Linked DNA regions of Myxosarcina sp. GI1. The protein of the gene in region 1 interacts with the protein of each later gene in a pairwise test. Links are inferred from orthologs where the notes say so. Each region holds a gene or a part of one and is shown on either strand. Other genes may lie near its edges.

Region 1 (16,652 bases):
TCAACAATGAATAGCGACCATTGAGCGACCATCGATCAATAATAAATGCTTGATGATAACTGCTTTAGCAAAAAAAAGTCCCTCTCAAAATAATTTCTGAGAGAGAAACTACTAATAATTAAATGAAAAAACTAAACGCCTCGTTTGAGAGATATCTCTACCTGTTTGAATTCTTGGTTGAGTCTTTTCTTAAGTTTATCGGGTAAAGGACGATTGCCATAGGAACTATAGTAACCAGCAACTGCATTTAAAGCTGTTTGCATGGTGGTAAAAGAACGCAGACCAGAAGTTTTGGAATTGCGTCTATATCTAGAAGCATAATCGCTGATTTTTCGGCGTGCGTCGAGAACGACAGCATCTTTATCTGGAGAATTGTCTGGCAGATCGATCGCCCTTCTCAAGCTGTCCATAACTGCTACAGTATCTTGACTGAAATTACCCGATAATCCCGAAGGATTGGAAGTACAGCCCATTAAACCAATTACTGCTACTAGCATCAGAGCTAGTAGACGCGACAAAAATTTTTTAGAAAACATAAATTTATTTAGTCTCAATCCCAGGTTCAACTTATCCTATCAAGAAATCGGTACCTACCAATACCTCTTATAGATAGAACTAAGCTATAAATCAACCAAAACGACCGCTAACGTATTCTTTAGTTGCTTCTTCTTTGGGATTTTGGAAAATTTCTTCGGTCGGAGCGAATTCACCTAAATAACCCTGACGATTGCCGCTTTCGGTAGCCGTAACGTTAAAGAAACCAGTGTAGTCTGCCACCCTCGATGCCTGCTGCATATTATGAGTGACAATTACGATTGTATAGTTTTCTTTTAGTTGGTGAATTAATTCTTCAACTTTGAGTGTAGAAATGGGATCTAATGCCGAGCAAGGTTCGTCCATTAATACAACATCTGGCTGTAACGCTACGGCTCTGGCAATACATAAGCGTTGCTGCTGTCCGCCACTAAGTGCCAAACCGCTTTGTCTGAGTTTATCTTTAACCTCATCCCATAGTGCTGCCTGTCGGAGCGATCGCTCTACTAGCTCATCCATATCTCCCTTGTAGCCATTGATTCTGGCTCCAAAAGCAATATTTTCGTAGATTGATTTGGGAAAAGGATTGGGACGTTGAAACACCATGCCAATTTTACGTCTGACCTGCACTGGGTCGATGTCTTTTGCGTAGAGGTTTTGACCGTGATAGGTAATCAAACCTTCCAAACGAAAAATAGGTATTAAATCATTGAGGCGATTGTAGCAGCGAATGAGGGTACTTTTGCCACAGCCCGAAGGTCCGATAAAAGCGGTAACTTTATTTTTAGGAATATCTAAATAAATACCTTTTACAGCTAAAAAATCACCATAATAAACATTAACGTTTTCAGCTTTTAAAACCGTCTCTGTTTGAGTAACAGTTGCGCGATCGTACATAATTTTTCTTGCTCTTAATACATATAAATTTTAATAAACAGTTTGCAGACAAGATGCAGACTTAATTTATCATATTTTTCAGTCAAACTTTGCCTCTTTTTGCCAACCAAACTGTTCTATGTTGGCAACTTTTTAAATTTAAATAAATTTAAAGTCGATTTTATTCAATGCTAGCTGATGCGGGTTATGACTGAATTAACTTTCAATTAAACAATATGTTAACCTTTATTTAACCTAATCTTAAACTAAGGCGACGTTGAAATTAATTGAAGCGAAATACGTAGCAGGTATTAAACCTGTTTTATACCATATTAAACTAAAAAAGGCTTTCAAAATTTCGTTTCCCAAAGCTAACAAACGTTGCCTTTTAAAAGCTCGAAAATTACTATAAACAAATTTCTTATTGACATTATGGGTTTGTCTAAATTTAATCTAGCTATAGTACTTACCTATACAGGAGCGATTTACTCTTCAGCAGCATTTGCTTTACCTACACCATCTCAGTCAGTAGCAGAAGTAGTGTCTCATTTAGAGGGTGTTATGGATACTTCGGCTCAAGCTGCTGCTAATTCTGATAAAGCCAACGTACGCATGACCACCTGTAGAGTGGAAGTTGCTGACGCAAATAATTCTAGTTCGGTATATCTCTATCAAGAACAAGCTTTGAACGAAAGTTTGGATGCTCCCTATCGCCAAAGATTTTTAGAGATTTATCCAGGCAAACGCCAGGATATAGTGGTTTCCCGTTCTTATAAACCCGAATCTACCGAAGTTTGGAACGGATTTTGCGATCGCCCCCAAGCTCAAAGAATTGTAGATAGCGATCGCTTGGGTCAACCCTTGTGTAGCGTATTTCTTAAAAAGCTAGTTAGTGTATATGAAGGTAAAACTAAACCAGGAGGTTGTCCGACTAATTTTCGGGGAGCAAATTATATTACCAATACTATAATTTTACACGATCGCGGCATGGATACTTGGGATCGGGGTTTCGATAAGGCTGGCGATCGGGTTTGGGGTGCCGACGAAACTGGTTATCAATATCGTTGGTCTAATAAAGAGAAATAATTACACATAGATATGATAGAAAATTTGCCACCAGCCAACATTGAAGCCGAAGAAGAAATTTTAGGTGGTATTTTACTAGATCCCGAAGCCATGACTAGAGTGGCCGAACTATTAGTCAAAGATGCTTTTTACGTAAAAGCACATCGAGAAATCTACCAAGCTGCTTTAACCTTGCATGGTCAAGGTAAACCTACAGACTTAATGGCGGTTACTAGTTACTTGAGCGATCGCAATTTGTTAGACAAAGTTGGCGGTACTACCAAACTAGCGACGCTACTCAACCGTACCGTTTCGGCTGTGAATATAGATCGCTATGCCAACCTGATTATGGATAAATATATCCGTCGTCAGTTGATAACTTCGGGTCATGAAATTGTCGATCTCGGTTACGATAACGCCACCGAATTAGAAGTAGTTCTCGACGAATCCGAACAAAAAATCTTTCGCCTCACTCAAGAACGCCCGCAGCAAGGGTTAGTGCCAATATCCGAAACTTTGGTGACTACCTTTAATACGATTGAAGACTTGCATCAGGAAACCGCCTTACCAGGTATTCCTTCAGGCTTCTACGATTTAGATTCTATGACCAGCGGTTTTAGCCGTTCTGACTTAATTATCGTCGCTGGAAGACCGTCAATGGGTAAAACGGCATTTTCTCTTTGTATAGCTTCGAGTATCGCTAAAAATCATCAACTACCAGTGGCAATCTTTAGTTTAGAGATGTCAAGAGAGCAATTGACTCAAAGACTCTTATCTAGTGAAGCTAAAATTGCCAGCAATCGGCTGCGATCGGGTAGAATCGCCCAGAATGAGTTTGAACCGCTGGTTAACGCCGTTAGTAACCTTTCCGAACTGCCAATTTTTATCGACGATACGGCAAATCTTTCGGTGATGCAGATGCGATCGCAAGTACGCCGCCTACAGGCACAGCAGAAAGAACCATTAGGGTTGGTGTTACTCGACTACCTACAGCTAATGGAAGGTGGCGGCGATAACCGCGTTCAGGAATTATCCAAAATGACTAGAAGTCTTAAAGGCTTGGCTAGAGAACTCAATGTGCCGATTATTGCCCTATCTCAATTGAGTCGGGGAGTAGAACAAAGAACCAACAAACGTCCCATGCTATCGGATCTAAGAGAAAGCGGTTCCATCGAGCAGGACGCAGATTTGGTAATTATGCTCTATCGCGATGAATACTACAATCCCGATAGCCCAGAACGCGGTATTGCTGAAGCTAGTATAGTCAAACATCGTAATGGTCCTGTAGGTACGGTCAAGCTAATTTTTAATGCCGAATTGACTAAGTTTGAAAGTATGGCTAGACCTGGTGGCTATTGATGCTAAGAGAGTGTCTGCCACAACCAACGAATTACCAAGACGGTAAAGGTAGCAAATCCAACGACAATAATTACCAGTAGCAGAATCAACCCAGTTAAAAATAACCAATCGCTCTTACGATTATCACCATCGTACTGTATGTGTTTTTCTAACAAAGTCATGTTTCTGACGTTAGCTTTCCAACCAACATCAAAAATGTCGCCGATAACTGGCACCGTACCCAATACCGAGTCAAAGAGAATATTACCTACCATCTGCCAAATGACTTGTCGCGGTATTCCCATTCGTGCGGCTTCGACAATAATATATGCCCCCAAAGCACCAGTTACGGTATCGCCACCGCCAGGAAGCAACCCCAAAATCGGATCTAATCCGATACGATAGCCAATTCCAGGTATGGCGATCGCATTATCGAGTAAGTTAGAAAGACGACGGAGACGATTAATTTTAGTGGTATGAGGTTGAGGAGTTGGCATAAAGCTGTAATTCTCTTAAGGAAATAAACAGAACCGCGAGCCTTATTATACTTTGAGGTAAGATCGCCTTTAAATTTTAGCTGTTAGTAAAGCGATCGCCTACAGCAATCGTTCTCAGAAATAGTTACAATCTAGAATGGTGTTCGGCAATATACGAACTCCTGATAGGTTGCAAAGATAGAGGAAAAGATTATGGCTAATAGCCGTCGCGTGTCTCGCGTAGCTTCACTGATTAAGCGAGAAGTCGGTCAGATGTTGATTAACGGAATCAAAGACGATCGCGTTGGTTCTGGACTGGTCAGCATTACCGATGTCGATGTTTCTGGAGATTTGCAACACGTTAAAATCTTTGTCAGTATCTATGGTACTGAAGAAGCTAAAGCCGAGACGATGGAAGGGCTAAAGTCTTCTGTTGGCTATGTTCGTCGAGAGTTGGGACACAGAATGCGGTTGCGACGTACTCCAGAAATTGCCTTTTATGAAGATCGCTCTTTAGAAAGGGGCGATCGCATGTTAAATTTACTCGACGAAATAAAACAGGATCGCAAACAAAAAACTCATACGGCACAATTAGATGAAGATGTCAGTTAAATATTAGTGTCTACAACTTCATATAGTCCCACTTTATCTTTAAAACAACAAATCGGACAAATGATTATTGTCCGCGCTTCTGGCTATCTATTCGACCATCAAATTAGATATCCTGCCTGGGAAGCTAGCAACACTAAGTTACAAACATGGCTGGAAGAATTAAACTTAGGCGGAGTAATTTTATTAGGGGGTAGCAGTGTCGAACTACAGGCGCGATCGCGTCAACTGCAAGCCTGGGCAAAGACTTCTTTATTTATCGCAGCCGATATTGAAGAAGGAGTAGGGCAGCGTTTTAGCGGTGCGACATGGTTTCCGCCACCGATGGCGTTAGGGGCAATTGCGGCTAAAAACCTCAGCTTGGCAGAGAAATATGCAACAGAAATTGGTGCTATTACTGCCAGAGAAGCCTTAGCAGTAGGCATTAACTGGCTATTAGCACCTGTAGTAGATGTCAACAATAATCCTGATAACCCTGTAATAAATATTCGTGCTTTTGGCGATAATCCTGTTATTGTCAGTAAATTAGCAGCGGCTTTTATTAAAGGTGCCAATTCCCAACCAATTTTAACTACCGCCAAACATTTCCCAGGACATGGAGATACTGCCGTCGATTCTCATTTGGCTTTACCCTCGTTACCTCATTCAGATTCGCGTCTGGCAGCAGTGGAACTACCGCCGTTTGAAACGGCGATCGCTGCTGGCGTAGACAGCGTGATGACGGCGCATCTATCTATTCCTGTTTGGGATGAAAGATACCCTGCAACTTTGTCTTCGGCAATTGTAAACGATCGCCTGAGAAAGCGGCTAGGTTTTGATGGTTTGGTAGTTACCGATGCTTTGATTATGGGTGGTATAACTAAATTTGCCTCTCCAGAAGAAATTGCGATAAGGGCAATCGAAGCTGGTAGCGATATTTTATTAATGCCCGACGATCCCGAAGTGGCAATCGCTGCTATTTACAATGCCGTAATGTCTGGGCGCATCAGCCGACAAAGAATTGAAGAGTCTCTCGCCCGCATCGCAAAAGCGAAAGCTAAAGTAATTAGTAATAGTGAGGCAGAATTATCCCTGTTATCTACTAAGAAAGCAAAAGTTTTGGTTAAAGCAGTTTTACAAGACTCGTTGCGATCGGGAGGCAAGTTACCACTGCGATCGCAGCCAGATATCGAGCAACGCTCAATCGCAACAGCCCTTCAAAGAAGGGCACGCCCCCTAGCGGGGGCGGGGAAGCAGAGCTTCCCGTCTGGAGGGAACCTCCAGCGACCGATTGAGTCGCGCAATTTAATTGTGGTAGACGATGTACTTAACTGTGCTTTTTTAGATATTCATACTCCAGCAATAACTATTCCCCAACAGTTTAATTACCACAGACAGATCGTAGATTACAATACCATTGGCGCGATCGCTACCGCTCCCAGACCGACGCTACTACAAATATTTATTCGGGGCAATCCTTTTCGCGGTACTTCTGGGCTAACTACTCAAACTAAAAGTATTTATCGGCAACTTGTATCTAAAGAATTGGTAACGGGTTTAATTATTTATGGCAGCCCCTATGTTTTAGACTGGTTTATTAGCTTTATGTCTCAAGATTTGCCCTGGGTATTTTGTTACGGACAAATGTCAATAGCGCAGGCGATCGCGCTAAAAACTTTATTTAACCTTCCTTCAGATGAAAAGTACACTATTACTAAAACTGAAATAGATTTTGGATTTTAGAGATAGTTCGGTTATAGATGAAGATTTTTGAGTAATTAGAAGTTTTGTACGTTTCGATACAGCAAAAAATTAATTACCCCTTCCATATTCTGCTATATGGTTTATAGTTATATGTATAGTTATAAATTTATTTTACAGATATATGACAACTGCAACTGTTTCACCTGCTCCTAAAATAGGCTATTCCTTAGATAGCATCAAAGACGAAGCTCGCCAGCTAATTGAGAAAGGCGTTATTAGTCGCCAACAGCCAATTTACGTACTTTGTAAGTTTATCCCCGCTCGTGAATGGGTCGGAGTTGAATGCGAATTGGAAAGATGTGATTATTTACTCCGCGATCCTATTGGCGATTTGGTTGCTTATCAAACTTGGGAAAATGATTGAGTTGAAACCTTTTCATTAAGTTTTTTTAATAGTTTTATAAAACCAAAAAATTTTTTTTAGCAGCAAAAACCTAGTAAACTAGGTTTTTTTTATATTATATTTATTTTTTTCATCTATCAAAAGAAATAATCTAAATTAGCGATAGATTATCAATATCGCTCGCTCGATACTTTTAAAAAAGTAAAATTAAAAGATTAAGTTTGCTTTAAAAACTTAATCTTTTTTGACAAATAAGTAATCAAATATACAAAATAACAGAGTATTATTAAATGACATAGATAAATTGATTTCGCACTGCAAAATATTCTTTATTCGTTTTAGTGGGTAACTTTTTATGAGTACCAATGCCGCTTTAGCCCCAAACTCCCTTCAATATTCTATAGAAACTCTTCGAGAAGAAGTACGTCATCTAGTAGAACGAGGAGTTATTCGACGCACTCAACCCCTATATGTTTTGTGTGAGTATTTACCCGCTAGGGAATGGTTGGGAATTGAGTGCCAATTGGAAAGATATGACTACTTGCTTCGCGATCGCATTGGAGATTTAATTGGCGAACCACGGTGGGAAAGCGATTAACCGTTATCAATGAACAATGTTTACCGATCCGTTGTTGATTGCTCATTGCTCATTGCTTATTGTCATTTACACTCTTTCTAAATATGAATTTAAATCATCAACTAGCTGAGTTAGCTCGACTTCAGTAGTAATGCGAATGCGCTCATCACGCATGGTCAGCAAAATCTTAGCTGCAAAAGGACTGGGATAAATATTGGGATTGCAAAATATCTCTAAAAAGATTTCTCCCGTATAGCGATACTCCATAGATTTTTGAGGTTGAGGTCTACTGCCGCTATTAGGATCGCGAGTTGCAGACGCTTTCAGACTTTGCATGAGATTAGATATTTCTTGCTGAAGCTGTTTGGCTCCATCAGGTGTAAAGTTGAAGCTAAGAGAACCTTGAGGAATATTAATCGTTAGTTGAGTCATAAATAACTAATATATATATCTGCCAACAAAAATTGAATTAAAACTAGGCTATTCAAACCTCAAGCGATTGTCGATCGCATCAGCTAAACTTTGAGGTAATTGGAAACATTTTAGGTTTTAAAGCGTAGGTAATAGGTTTACTTAACTAATTTGCAAACTACTGTATGTGGAAAACAGCATTGCAATACCGATTCCTAAAAGCAGTCCAACAACTACTTGAAAAGGAGTATGTCCTAAAAGTTCTTTTAATCTTTCTTCATTAAAATGGTGTTTTTCTTGAAACAATTCATCGACAATTTGATTGAGGATTTTAGCCTGTTTTCCTGCTGCTTGCCGCACACCTGCTGCGTCGTACATGACAATTACCGCAAATAAACAGGCGATCGCAAATTCTGGAGAAGACCAACCCATATTTAAACCGATATAGGTTGCCAAAGAACCGACTAATGCCGAATGCGCGCTAGGCATTCCCCCCGTAGTTACTAAATAGTTAAGATTGACTCTGCGTTTCCTAATCAACTCAATTGCTAGCTTTAATCCTTGAGCAGTCAAACAAGCAAGGACTGCAACCAGCAGTGTCTGATTGTGGAATATGTCAGCAAATTCCTGCATGGTTTGTTTTGTGCCTCAACAACTTCATCTAAGTTTGGTGCGTTTTTTATTAGCGAAAGATCGTGTTCCAGAAAAAATTAAAAATATAGTAGTTCTATCGATCGCGAGTTACGATAAATTCGGCAATTGCTGTTAGCGGTTTGGCTCTGTCGCCATAAATTTTTAGTTGGGCGATCGCTTCAGCTACTAACTGTCTGGCTTGAGCCTGAGATTTTTCTAATCCCCATAAACTAGGATAGGTAGCTTTTTGCGCTCGTATATCTTTGCCTGCGGTTTTTCCTAATTGTTCGTTTGTCGCCGTAATATCTAAAATATCATCAATTATCTGGAAAGCCAGACCGATGTTTTGAGCATAACTAGTAAGTCTGGCAATATCTGTCTGACTAGCACCTGTTAAAATTGCTCCCGATTCTACAGAAGCTCTTAATAAAGCTCCTGTTTTATGAGTATGAATAAAAGTTAAAGTTTCTGCATCCAAATCGGTTTTACCTTCGGATTCAAGATCTAGCACCTGACCGCCTACCAAGCCTGCCGCACCTACCGTACGTCCCAAACAGGCAATAACCTGTAAGATTTTTTCTGGCGCGACGTTTTTGGTTGTCAGGGCAACATGCTCGAAGGCATAAGCTAACAGTCCATCACCCGCTAAGATGGCAATATCTTCACCATAAACTTTATGATTGGTGGGTTTTCCCCGACGATAATCATCATCGTCCATTGCCGGCAGATCGTCGTGAATTAAAGACATGGTATGAATCATCTCTAAAGCACAGGCGGTCGGCATTGCCATTTCAATTGTTCCTCCTGCCAGTTCGCAAGTTGCCAAACACAAAATTGGTCGCAACCGTTTACCTCCAGCCAGAAGAGAATAACGCATGGCCTCATAAATCGTCGCAGGTCTAGTAATAGATATAGAGCGATCCAAAGCCTGTTCGACTAGAGCTTTTCGCTGCTGTAAATAGCTTTTTAAGTTAAATGTAGATTGCTCCGTCTCGGTCAGTATTTCTTCAGTCTCTACCATATCTATTGCTGCTTAACTAACTGTACTCATTATTACCCGATTGGTAACTTTCACCAAACAAAAATTGCAGTTTATTCGGCAAGTTCCTGAACGAGTACGAATGGCTGTACGATGAGCGTGGCAAACTGTTTTTGCGGTGCTAGATTCCAGTCAGCAAGCTGTTGAGAAGATGGTTTGCCAATTTTCTGTCGATCGATCCAGTTTTTAACCAGGCAAGAATTATCTTTAGCAATTGCCGCACCTACATCAACTAAATTCAGTGTTTTTGTAACTACAATTACCGCATCTCTTTTGGCATGAGGTATGAGATCTTTCCAGGCAATATTAGCTAGATCTTGACTTAGTCGGTCTTGAATATCTGGCATTTCAGGTTCGTTCTAAAGCAATAGAGCCATCTTAGAATTAAATATTGCAATTATCAATTGGTTTACTCTCGTCGGTGGATTCAGCTAAACTTCTTAATAAGACATATTCGATTCTGTTTATATTTACTACTTAAAATCAGGCTTTTTTTATCTAAATGCTCGTCAATCTAAAAATTAATAATTTTGCTTTGATCGATCGCCTGGAACTCGATCTAGATCGGGGTTTAAACGTGCTTACAGGAGAGACTGGAGCGGGAAAATCGATTATTCTCGATGCGATCGATTTGGTGTTGGGAGGCAAAACTAGCAGTCGCCAAATCAGAAGCGGCAGCGATCGCGCTTTAATCGAGGCAACTTTTGCTATTGCTCCAGAGCTAAATAGTTGGCTGAGTTCTTTAGAAATCGATCTTTTAGAAGAAAATATCTTAATTTGCAGTCGAGAATTAGTAGTTAGTAAAAAGAATAATAGTATGCGATCGCGCTGTCGGGTTAATGGTACTCTAGTCAACCGACAGTTAATGGCAGAGTTGCGATCGCGGCTGGTTGAAATTACCGCTCAGGGACAGACAATAAGTTTATTGGTTACCGAAAAGCAGCGAGATTTACTAGATCTCTATGGGGGTAAGTCGTTAGTAGAACAGCGTCAAAAAGTCGCTGCGGCGTTTGAAAAATTTCAACAAACTTCAAAAAAATTAACTAAGCGTCGTCAATCAGAGCAAGAATTATTACAGCGTCAAGATTTACTAAAATTTCAGCTAAAAGATTTAACCGAAGCCGAACTCAACGAACCAGACGAATTAGAACAGCTACATCAAGAACGCGATCGCCTGGCTCATGTAGTGGAACTCCAGCAATTGAGTTATCAAGTTTACCAGCTTTTATACCAAAACGATAACGAAGCCGCCGCTGCTGCCGATTTATTAGGAGAAGCAGAGTCTCATTTGAGTGAAATGACCGAATACGATAGCGAACTGACGGCAATTTTAGAAATGGTGCAGTCGGGAATAGCTCAAATTGTCGAAGCAGGACAACAAATCAATCGCTATGGTGAAGATTTAGAAGCCGATCCAGAACGATTAGCCGAAATTGAAGCCAGAATCAGGCTATTAAAAAATATTTGTCGCAAATACGGACCCGATTTAGCCGACGCGATCGCCTTGGAAAGTAAGTTAAAGCAAGAATTAGCACAGTTAACCGACAGTGGACAGTCTATTGAAGTTTTGCAACAAGAACATCAAGAGGCTGCCAAACGTCTAAAACGTGTCTGCGAGGGATTGACCAAGCTGAGAAAACAAGCTGCGATCGAGCTAGAAAAACAGTTGACTGCAGAACTCAAGCCTTTAGCGATGGACAAGGTCGTATTTGAATGTCGTCTTGTGTCTTGTCCCCCAAGTGCTACAGGTGCAGATAAAGTGGTATTTTACTTTAGTCCCAACGCGGGGGAGCAGATTCAACCCCTATCGGAAACCGCTTCGGGGGGAGAAATGAGTCGGTTTTTACTGGCACTCAAAGCCTGTTTTTCCGATTCCGAACGGGGTTCTAGTACCTTAGTATTCGATGAAATCGATGCGGGAGTATCGGGCAAAGTCGCCCAGGCGATCGCTGAAAAACTCTATCAACTTAGCGTGCAACATCAGGTACTGTGCGTAACTCACCAACCGTTAGTAGCGGCTATGGCTGACGGACACTATAAGGTAGAAAAAACTATTGTCGAAGAAATTGCCGCCAACCTCGAACATCGCAACGGCGACTCGGCAATTCCCGATATTCGTACTGTAGTAAGAATCAAACCCCTCAGCGATCTCGGACTTCGTACTCAGGAAATAGCCCAAATTACAGGAGGACATTCGGCAGGAGAAGCGGTAGCGTTTGCCGAGTCCTTATTAAACCAGGCTACTGTTTATCGTCAGCAAACTAAGAAGTAGAAAGCAATTACTACTTTCAAACGCAAAAAAGTTTAAAATTTAATAAACTTAGTTGACAATTTTATGACTACTTCTCCCAAATCTACAGAAAGCAACGATATTAAGTATGGGGAAAGAAAGATTGCCGTAGGAGATTTAATTACTTTCCCTAACCCCAGAGTGGGTAGACGTTATAACGTTAATATTACTCTGCCAGAATTTACCTGTAAGTGTCCGTTTTCTGGCTATCCCGATTTTGCCACAATTCATCTAACTTATTCGCCTAATGAAAAAGTAGTCGAGCTAAAAGCGTTGAAGCTATACATTAATAGCTATCGCGATCGCTACATTTCTCATGAAGAAGTAATCAACCAAATATTAGATGATTTTGTTGCCGCTTGCGATCCCCTGGAAGCAAAAATTACGGGCGATTTTAATCCCAGAGGTAACGTTCATACAGTTATTGAAGTGCAGCATCAAAGAGATGTTCGATAACAATAAATGTAACGTTTGGTAAAGAAATCTATTAAAATACCAAGTGAAAAACTATTACAAATTGTTTAGATAAGAGGTAAATCGATAATGTCACAAACTCAACCTACTGTTACCCCCAAACTAGAGGAACCTAAATTTGGATTTAACTCTTATGCCGAACTACTTAACGGTCGTGCTGCCATGATTGGTTTTGTTTTGATGATAGCGATTGAATATGTAACTGGACAGGGACTGCTTGCTTGGTTGGGTTTGCAGTAAACGACCTTATGAACATAAAAAAATAGTGCTTTTTTAGGCAGGGAGCAGGGAGCAGTGAGCAGAGGTGTTAATTTTGTCTTGCTTATTTCTCCTTTTTTCCTGCTTCTAAGTAAAACTATATTCCTATCAAAGTTTTACTTTCTCACTTTCCCCACATCAGTCAAGCCACTCACCTATGTCGATCGCCAGTCTTTGTCCGAGTTGCAGCAGGGGTTTCATCTCCGATAATTTCCAGCGACAGGTGTTTTCTTCGTGAGAGGAGATAAAGCAATTAGGCACGATACGTTGATGAAAACAGTTATAGTAAGTTTCTTGAGCGCGATCGAGGGATAAACCCAAGTGTAATTTTTCTCCTACTGAAATCGCCCGTTCTAACCTGGCTACATCGGTTTCTAGAGTATCAGGATCGCCATCATAGAGTAATTTCCAAAGCAAACGCAAAATTGACTGTTCTAAAATCTTTTTCGCTTTGGGCAAATTTAGCTGGCACTGAAGATGATTGGCTTCGTTAGCGGTGGCTATTAGTTCGGCTAAATGGACATCTAGCTTTTGGGGATCGCCAATTGCTTTTTCTAAAGCAGAGATCGCGTTGCGACAGCGAGTAGAAAGAGCTACTTCTGCGGCTACTTTTAGCTCTTGGGGAACGGGTAGTTCTTCCCGTTGAAAAGCCGCGATGATACTGTAGTTTTCTTGATAAACCTGACCGTACAGGCGGTCGAGATGTACTTTAGTTTTGATCGTCAACAGACGCACGATACGCTGTCTTTCTTCGGCAAATAAATGCTGTAAATTAAAAGAGCGATCGCCAAAAAAGCGATTCATTGTGGTAATCGTTCGTGCCGCACTAGCCTGCTTGAGATCTGCAAATAGCTGCTGTTTTAATTCACTGTAGGTCAAACGTCCGTTAAAGACTTTAATGCAGCAGTGAAAATCCCAACCCCCCAAATGCAGTACGGCAAAAACATAGTGATGGCTTTCCCAGGTAATTTCCGAAGTCAAGCGTACCTGTCCTACAGATAAAGCCAATCTTCCCATCTGCTGTTTTTGGTAGTCTAGCTGCTCGACTTTATAGCAATAAATTCTCTCTTGCTGGAGATAGTTAATAAATAACGAGCTAATAGCATAATGTGCCGTTACCTGCTCGAAACCAATTTGCGCCGAAGATACTAATTCTTGATAGACTTTGGCACCGTTGCCAAACAATTCCACATTACTAGGAGCTTGCGTCAACCGCAAGATAAATTCTTCTCTAAGCTGAATTCCCGTTACTTCTCCCGCCAATTCTAAAGCGCGAGCCGCATAACGCAAAATTTGCACTCCTTCAGGGCGCGATATTTCTTCAAAAAACCAACCGCAACTGGTGTACATTAGTAGCGCGTGACGCTGCATTTCTAACAGGCGCAGGGCATCGATGCGCTCTTCTGCCGTTAGTTCGTAAGCTTGATGAGTTTGTAAAAATTGTTCTACCTTCTCGACGGAGCGATCGCCAATAACGGCTACGTATTCATCTCTAGCTAACCAGGGATCGATAAATAGTTTTCTACCTCTATCTTCATAGACTTCAATCGTGCGATCGCGCAGCCAGTCTAAAGTTTCTCTCAGGGGTTTGCGCCACAGTTGATGCCAAACACCACCGCCACCACAACCGCAATTATCTTGCCAGCGATCGACACCATGAGCGCAACTCCAGGCAGTAACGGGTTTGAGAACTACTTCCCAGGTTGGAGGAGAGATACTCAAATAGTGAGCGTAATTAGTAACCGTCCAGCCACGATGGGGAAATTCTTCAGTAAAAGCATATCCCAAACATTTTTCCGTTCCGTTTTTATGATGTCCAAAAGTTTCTCCGTCAGTAGCAACGCTGATTATTTGAGCGGGACGGCGATCCCCTTTTACTGCCTGTCCGATTCTACTGGCAAAGTTATCGGCAGTATTGAGAACATCGTTAAAACCCATATCGCGAGAAATTGGTCCATCGTAGAAAAAGATATCGATGTAGCGACCATCTTCAATGAAACAGCGATAGGGACGGGTGGGATCGATTTGCGAACCGCCCACTTCATGCCATTCTGGCTCTGATGTCTCTGCTGTGGGAAGCGGACGACAGCGTTCGGCTTGAGAGGGTGCCAGAATGATAAAGCGAATTTCTTCATCAATCAAAGCTTCGACAGTTGCATAGTCTACTGCCGTCTCAGCCAACCACATTCCTTCGGGATCGCGTCCGAAGCGAGAACGGAAATCGGCTTTGCCCCAGCGAATTTGAGTGTATTTATCCCGCTTATTAGCTAGAGGCAAAATAATATGATTGTAAACTTGCGCGATTGCATTACCGCGTCCGTTTAGTCGGCGACTGCTTTTTTTATCGGCTTCAATGATGCGCTGATAAACTTCGGGATCGTATTTTTCCAGCCATGACATCAGAGTTGCACCGATGTTAAAGCTTAAATACTCAAAGTTATTAACGATTCCAATTACTTCTTGTCGGTCATTGAGAATTCTGGCAAAAGCATTAGGACGATAGCATTCATGATGAATGCGTTCGTTCCAGTCGTGATAGGGATGTGCGCTAGGCTGTCTCTCAATCGTATCTAAATAGGGGTTTTCTCTAGGTGGTTGATAAAAATGCCCGTGAATAGTAACGTAAACACCGTGAGCTTTTTTTAAAGGCTCGCTAAAATTAGAGCGATCTGAATTGGAGCTAAAAACTTTAGTATTCTTTGCTGTAGATACCATATTTAAAATATAAATAAAGTCTTGCTAATTTAATTAAAAAGCTGAAGCTTAAAAGTGCCGTGTAGAGAGTTGAGCCTTTATCTATTTAAGCTTAAATTTCGGACAAATGGATACTTTTGTCAAAATTACCTGACAAAAGCTTTTATTTTTAATTCGCTCTCTTTTAATTATTATTGACTACAATTATAAAACAAAAGAGCTATTGTAGGCAACTATCTAGCGATCGCAATATGTAATTAAAGCCATTTTTAACTTGATAATGCGATTTACATATTCAAACTATGACAGACTGTCTTTTGACTGCGAGCTACGGATATCGCTATGATAACGACTGCTTTTAGAAACACTAATAATAAAAATGGCTATTAGCGATCGACAAGAACCTTTATCAATCGAGCAAAAAAAAGCCAAAAGACGGCTAATTAATATTGGATACGCACCACATAGCGGTTGGATTACTATTGGAGTTTCGCCTCATGGCTTTATTTCCATTGGTGCGGTTCCTCACGGCTTTATTTCTATCGGATTAGTACCAATGGGCGTGTTATCTTTTGGCGTAGTTTCAATGGGTTTACTGAGTGTGGGAACAGTGTCGATGGGCTTGCTGAGTTTTGGCAAAACCACTATGAGCATCGTTCAACCACACGAAGGACATAATATGACAATGCCCAACGAGACTAATTCTGACATGAATATGTCTCATTAATTTCATAGCTTTAAGCTAGATAATCTTCAAAAACAAGCTCGATACAAAGTATCTAGAGTTTGTCCATCGTTGGGATATTCGGCAACAGCAGCCTTACAAACAACTTGAAAGCGATTGCCTTCTAGCGAAGTAAAAATTTGCTTTCTCAATACAGTTAAGACTTCTGCTAAATGTTCCTCTGCTTGAGCTTTGCTCAGATTAGGCATACCGATCGCAAAATCGCCATTACCCCAATAGCTGGCAATTTCATCACCGCGAAAAGCTGCGTGAATTATTTTTCCCCATTGGGCTAAAATGCGATCGCCAATAGTATAACCGTAGGTGAGATTAATTTGCTGTAGTTCTAGTATTTTCAATACTGCTAGACTAAAATTCTGCCGCTCGTGTTTTGCCTGCTGTAAACTAGATTCCAATTTGCGGCTGCCTTGAAAGCGATTATCAAGTCCTGTAATGCGATCTTGGGTTGCTAGAACGTGTAACAAGCGACTGCGATCGAGACGGTTATTAATTCGCGCGATTAACTCCGCGCCGACAACGGGTTTGGCAATATAGTCGTCTCCTCCCA
Region 2 (3,245 bases), on another replicon or contig:
TCACCAATTAGCTGTTGGCGAGAGGGCCAAACTACTTTACTAAGCTCTTGCCTGGTTTCAACTGCAAATTGAGCGAGGTTACTACCACCGCCTGCTTCTTTCGATTCGTTTTTAGTTGGAGGTGCCGTGTTTTTTTTTGCCAAGGTTGTTACCTCAAAATTTAAAGTATAAGGATTGGCTTAGAAAAGCAAATATATGTTTTCTATTAACTATTAACTAGAATCTTAAATTAAAGATAGATATTATATTTAAAAATTCAAGATACTATCGATCTTAGTTTATATTTATTTGAGTTTTCAATGCAGATTTAAGCCAACCAAACATCCGATAGGTTGCAAGATGGTAGGTTGCTCGCGCTACTCGCGTTCTTGGTATAGTGATAGTTAGAACGCGCCCTGAAGGACTTGAACCCTCGACATCCGGTTTTGGAGACCGACGTTCTACCAACTGAACTAAGGACGCATTTGTTTATGTTCTACCGACCACAAAGTCAGCTAGACCTAATTATACTGTACCAAAGTATTTTTTCGTAAATTAGCTAGTTTTTTCTTTGTTTTTGCGAGATTTTTTGCTTTTGGTTTTAGTTTTGGCTGTAGTATCTTTCTCTATTGGACGGTCGAAACGCTGTTTGATTCGAGTAGCCTTACCGACGCGATCGCGTAAATAATAAAGTTTTGCACGACGCACTTTACCGCGACGCTCTACTTTAATATGGGCTACTATTGGCGAGTGGACTAGAAATACTCTTTCTACCCCTACACCCTGAAAAATACGGCGTACGGTAATCGTTTCGTTGATACCGCCATTGCGCATGGCAATTATGGTACCCCGATAAGGTTGCACCCGCTGTTTGTTACCTTCGGTAATTCTCACGCCTACTTCTACACTATCGCCAACGTGAAGTACAGGCAGTTTTGGTTTTAGATGTTCCGCTTCAATTGAGCGAATTATCGCTTCGGCATTCATGGCTATCTTAAAAACTCACGATTTATCATGATAACTTTTTTTACAGTCTTTGCAAAGAAAAAATAGCAATTCAGTTTTTACCTACTAAGCCTACTCAATCACAATGCACCATTCGTGCAGTTCGTAATCGACACAGGCATTTTTAATTAAAGGATCGCGCTCTACTATAGCTTTAGCTTCTGACATACAAGCTGCCTCAAAAATCAGCATTCCGCCACCAAACTCTTTCCAGTAACCAGTTTTAGCTTTGTGACCTTTAGCAATTAGTTGTCGAACGTAATCTTTATGAGCGGGAACGTGTAGATCGAAAGTATGTTTATCAACGATCCCCTTTTCAATCTTGACGAATATGGGCATTTTTTAAATAACACGGTGAAAAAATTTTGTCGAACCCAATCGTCTTACTACTATTAATTAACAACTACTTTACTAGCTGCGGAGGTCGCTTTTTGTCTAGCTGCTTCAATTGTTTTAGCTTTTGCTAGGGCTACTCCCATACGACGGTTGGGACGAGAATCAGGCTTGCCAAATAGTCTAATTTCTGTATCGGGAATGGTCAATGCTTCGGCAACGTTAGCATAAACTACTCTATCTAAATGCTCTGTTGCCAAAATTACCGCACTGGCAGCAGGAGAAAATACTTCTATTTGGGGAATGGGCAAACCGAGAATAGCCCGCAGGTGCAGTTCAAATTCATTTAAATTTTGCGAGATTAATGTCACCATTCCCGTGTCGTGAGGACGTGGAGAAAGTTCCGAAAAAATAACTTCATCTTTGGTTACAAAAAACTCTACTCCAAAGATGCCCGCACCTCCCAAAGCATCGGTAACTTTTACCGCAATTTGTTCTGCCTGCTGTAGTTGTCCTAAAGACAAACTGGCTGGCTGCCAAGATTCTTGATAGTCGCCTCGCTCTTGTCGGTGTCCGATAGGAGGGCAAAAGGTAGTCGGTTGATGCCACTGTTTGATAGTTAATAAAGTAATTTCAACTTCAAAGTCGATAAATTCTTCAATAATTATTTTGGGCGTATCGCCTCTGGCACCTGCGATCGCATAATTCCAGGCAGTTTCTAATTCCTCAACACTATTGACAATTGACTGTCCTTTTCCCGAAGAAGACATTACGGGCTTAATTACATTGGGAAAGCCAATTTTATTACTTACCGCTTGTAATTCTTCTAGGTTTGTGGCATAAGCGTATTTAGCGGTACGAATCCCCAATTTTTTTGCTGCCAATTCTCTAATACGATCGCGATTCATCGTATAGTTGGTTGCTGCTGCCGTAGGAATAACGCTTATACCCCGTTGCTCGAACTCAATTAATTTCTCAGTTCTAATTGCTTCTATTTCGGGAACGATAAAATCGGGCTGATACTTGCTAACGATTCTATCTAAATCGTTGCCGTCCAGCATGGAAATTACTTCTGCTACATCGGCTACCTGCATTGCTGGAGCGTTGGCATAGCTATCTACAGCTATCGTATAGTTTCCCAAACGTTGGGCAGCAATAACAAATTCTTTACCAAGCTCGCCAGAACCCAGCAACATAATTTTTTGCGGTAGTTGAAGATTTTTATTCATAAATTTGCATTCGACATACTTTGCCACAGCTTATACCAATCTGTATGCCAAAAGAGCGTCATTTATAGATGTTGTAGAAACTCAAGTAAATCTGACATTTCTTGAGTCGTCGGTTGAAACTTAGGCATCGGAGGCGTGCGCCCGCTAATTACCTGTTCAATAGTGCCAATTTTAGATCTACGCTTGGAAACATTTATCAAACAAGGTCCCACACTATTATTGGCTCTGATGTCGTGACATCCCGCACAGTTGATTTGAAATATTTTGTAACCTCGTTCGACATTTCCTTTTAAAGCCAAGACTTCTTGGATGTAAGGATCGGAAATTTTATGCCAATAGACTCCTAAAATACTTATACCGGCAATTAGCACTGCGATCGCCAGAACAACAATCGAGCGGTTGAGCCAACTAGGAGCTTGGACTAACTGGTTATCCACAGAGCGGTAATGTTAAAAGAGGTTTGCTTATATTTACTTTATTTTACAAAATAGCTTAAGTTTTACAGATTTAGTTAATAAAATTGTAATAGTCGCGCTCTTTATACCCAACTAGGTTATAACCGCACACTTCAGATAAGTCTACTAAGTATGGCGATCGCACTCATTGCTTAAAATAAGACTGCCAACATAAGATATATTAAAATAAACAATTTATTGAGGAGAGCCAAACAGTGATAGAACCTTTACTATTAGGTATTGT

The links.
Region 2: the proteins of crtE (region 1) and purT interact in binary tests that used the Escherichia coli proteins (3 or more experiments, as listed by UniProt). The link is inferred for Myxosarcina sp. GI1 from one-to-one orthologs.

What each region holds. Positions count from the first base shown.
Region 1 is NZ_JRFE01000013.1:20,462-37,113, forward strand. What follows is about bases 7,664-10,557. They hold crtE (geranylgeranyl diphosphate synthase CrtE), read right to left. Parts: upstream 9,627-10,557; coding sequence 8,700-9,626; downstream 7,664-8,699. Other genes in these bases: KV40_RS06665 (hypothetical protein), read right to left, coding at 7,664-7,993; KV40_RS06670 (divergent PAP2 family protein), read right to left, coding at 8,135-8,605; KV40_RS06680 (DUF2288 domain-containing protein), read right to left, coding at 9,698-9,991; recN (DNA repair protein RecN), read left to right, coding at 10,147-10,557. In the rest of the region: photosystem II protein Psb27, read right to left, coding at 132-536; phosphate ABC transporter ATP-binding protein PstB, read right to left, coding at 628-1,431; KV40_RS06630 (chromophore lyase CpcT/CpeT), read left to right, coding at 1,843-2,496; dnaB (replicative DNA helicase), read left to right, coding at 2,509-3,834; KV40_RS06640 (DUF4112 domain-containing protein), read right to left, coding at 3,837-4,310; 30S ribosome-binding factor RbfA, read left to right, coding at 4,503-4,901; KV40_RS06650 (glycoside hydrolase family 3 N-terminal domain-containing protein), read left to right, coding at 4,908-6,620; KV40_RS06655 (DUF4327 family protein), read left to right, coding at 6,763-7,005; KV40_RS06660 (DUF4327 family protein), read left to right, coding at 7,340-7,582; more of KV40_RS06665, read right to left, coding at 7,649-7,663; more of recN, read left to right, coding at 10,558-11,916; queF (preQ(1) synthase), read left to right, coding at 11,980-12,390; KV40_RS34710 (chlorophyll a/b-binding protein), read left to right, coding at 12,478-12,648; KV40_RS06700 (DUF3536 domain-containing protein), read right to left, coding at 12,805-15,381; KV40_RS06705 (hypothetical protein), read left to right, coding at 15,740-16,087; KV40_RS06710 (response regulator), read right to left, coding at 16,114-16,652.
Region 2 is NZ_JRFE01000026.1:185,600-188,844, reverse strand. Bases 462-3,245 are described here. They hold purT (formate-dependent phosphoribosylglycinamide formyltransferase), read right to left. Parts: upstream 2,547-3,245; coding sequence 1,377-2,546; downstream 462-1,376. Other genes in these bases: petG (cytochrome b6-f complex subunit V), read left to right, coding at 3,217-3,245; KV40_RS21120 (cytochrome c), read right to left, coding at 2,609-2,983; KV40_RS21130 (YciI family protein), read right to left, coding at 1,057-1,323; rplS (50S ribosomal protein L19), read right to left, coding at 535-966. Outside these bases: preprotein translocase subunit SecE, read right to left, coding at 1-143. UniProt on the Escherichia coli protein: Involved in the de novo purine biosynthesis. Catalyzes the transfer of formate to 5-phospho-ribosyl-glycinamide (GAR), producing 5-phospho-ribosyl-N-formylglycinamide (FGAR). Formate is provided by PurU via hydrolysis of 10-formyl-tetrahydrofolate.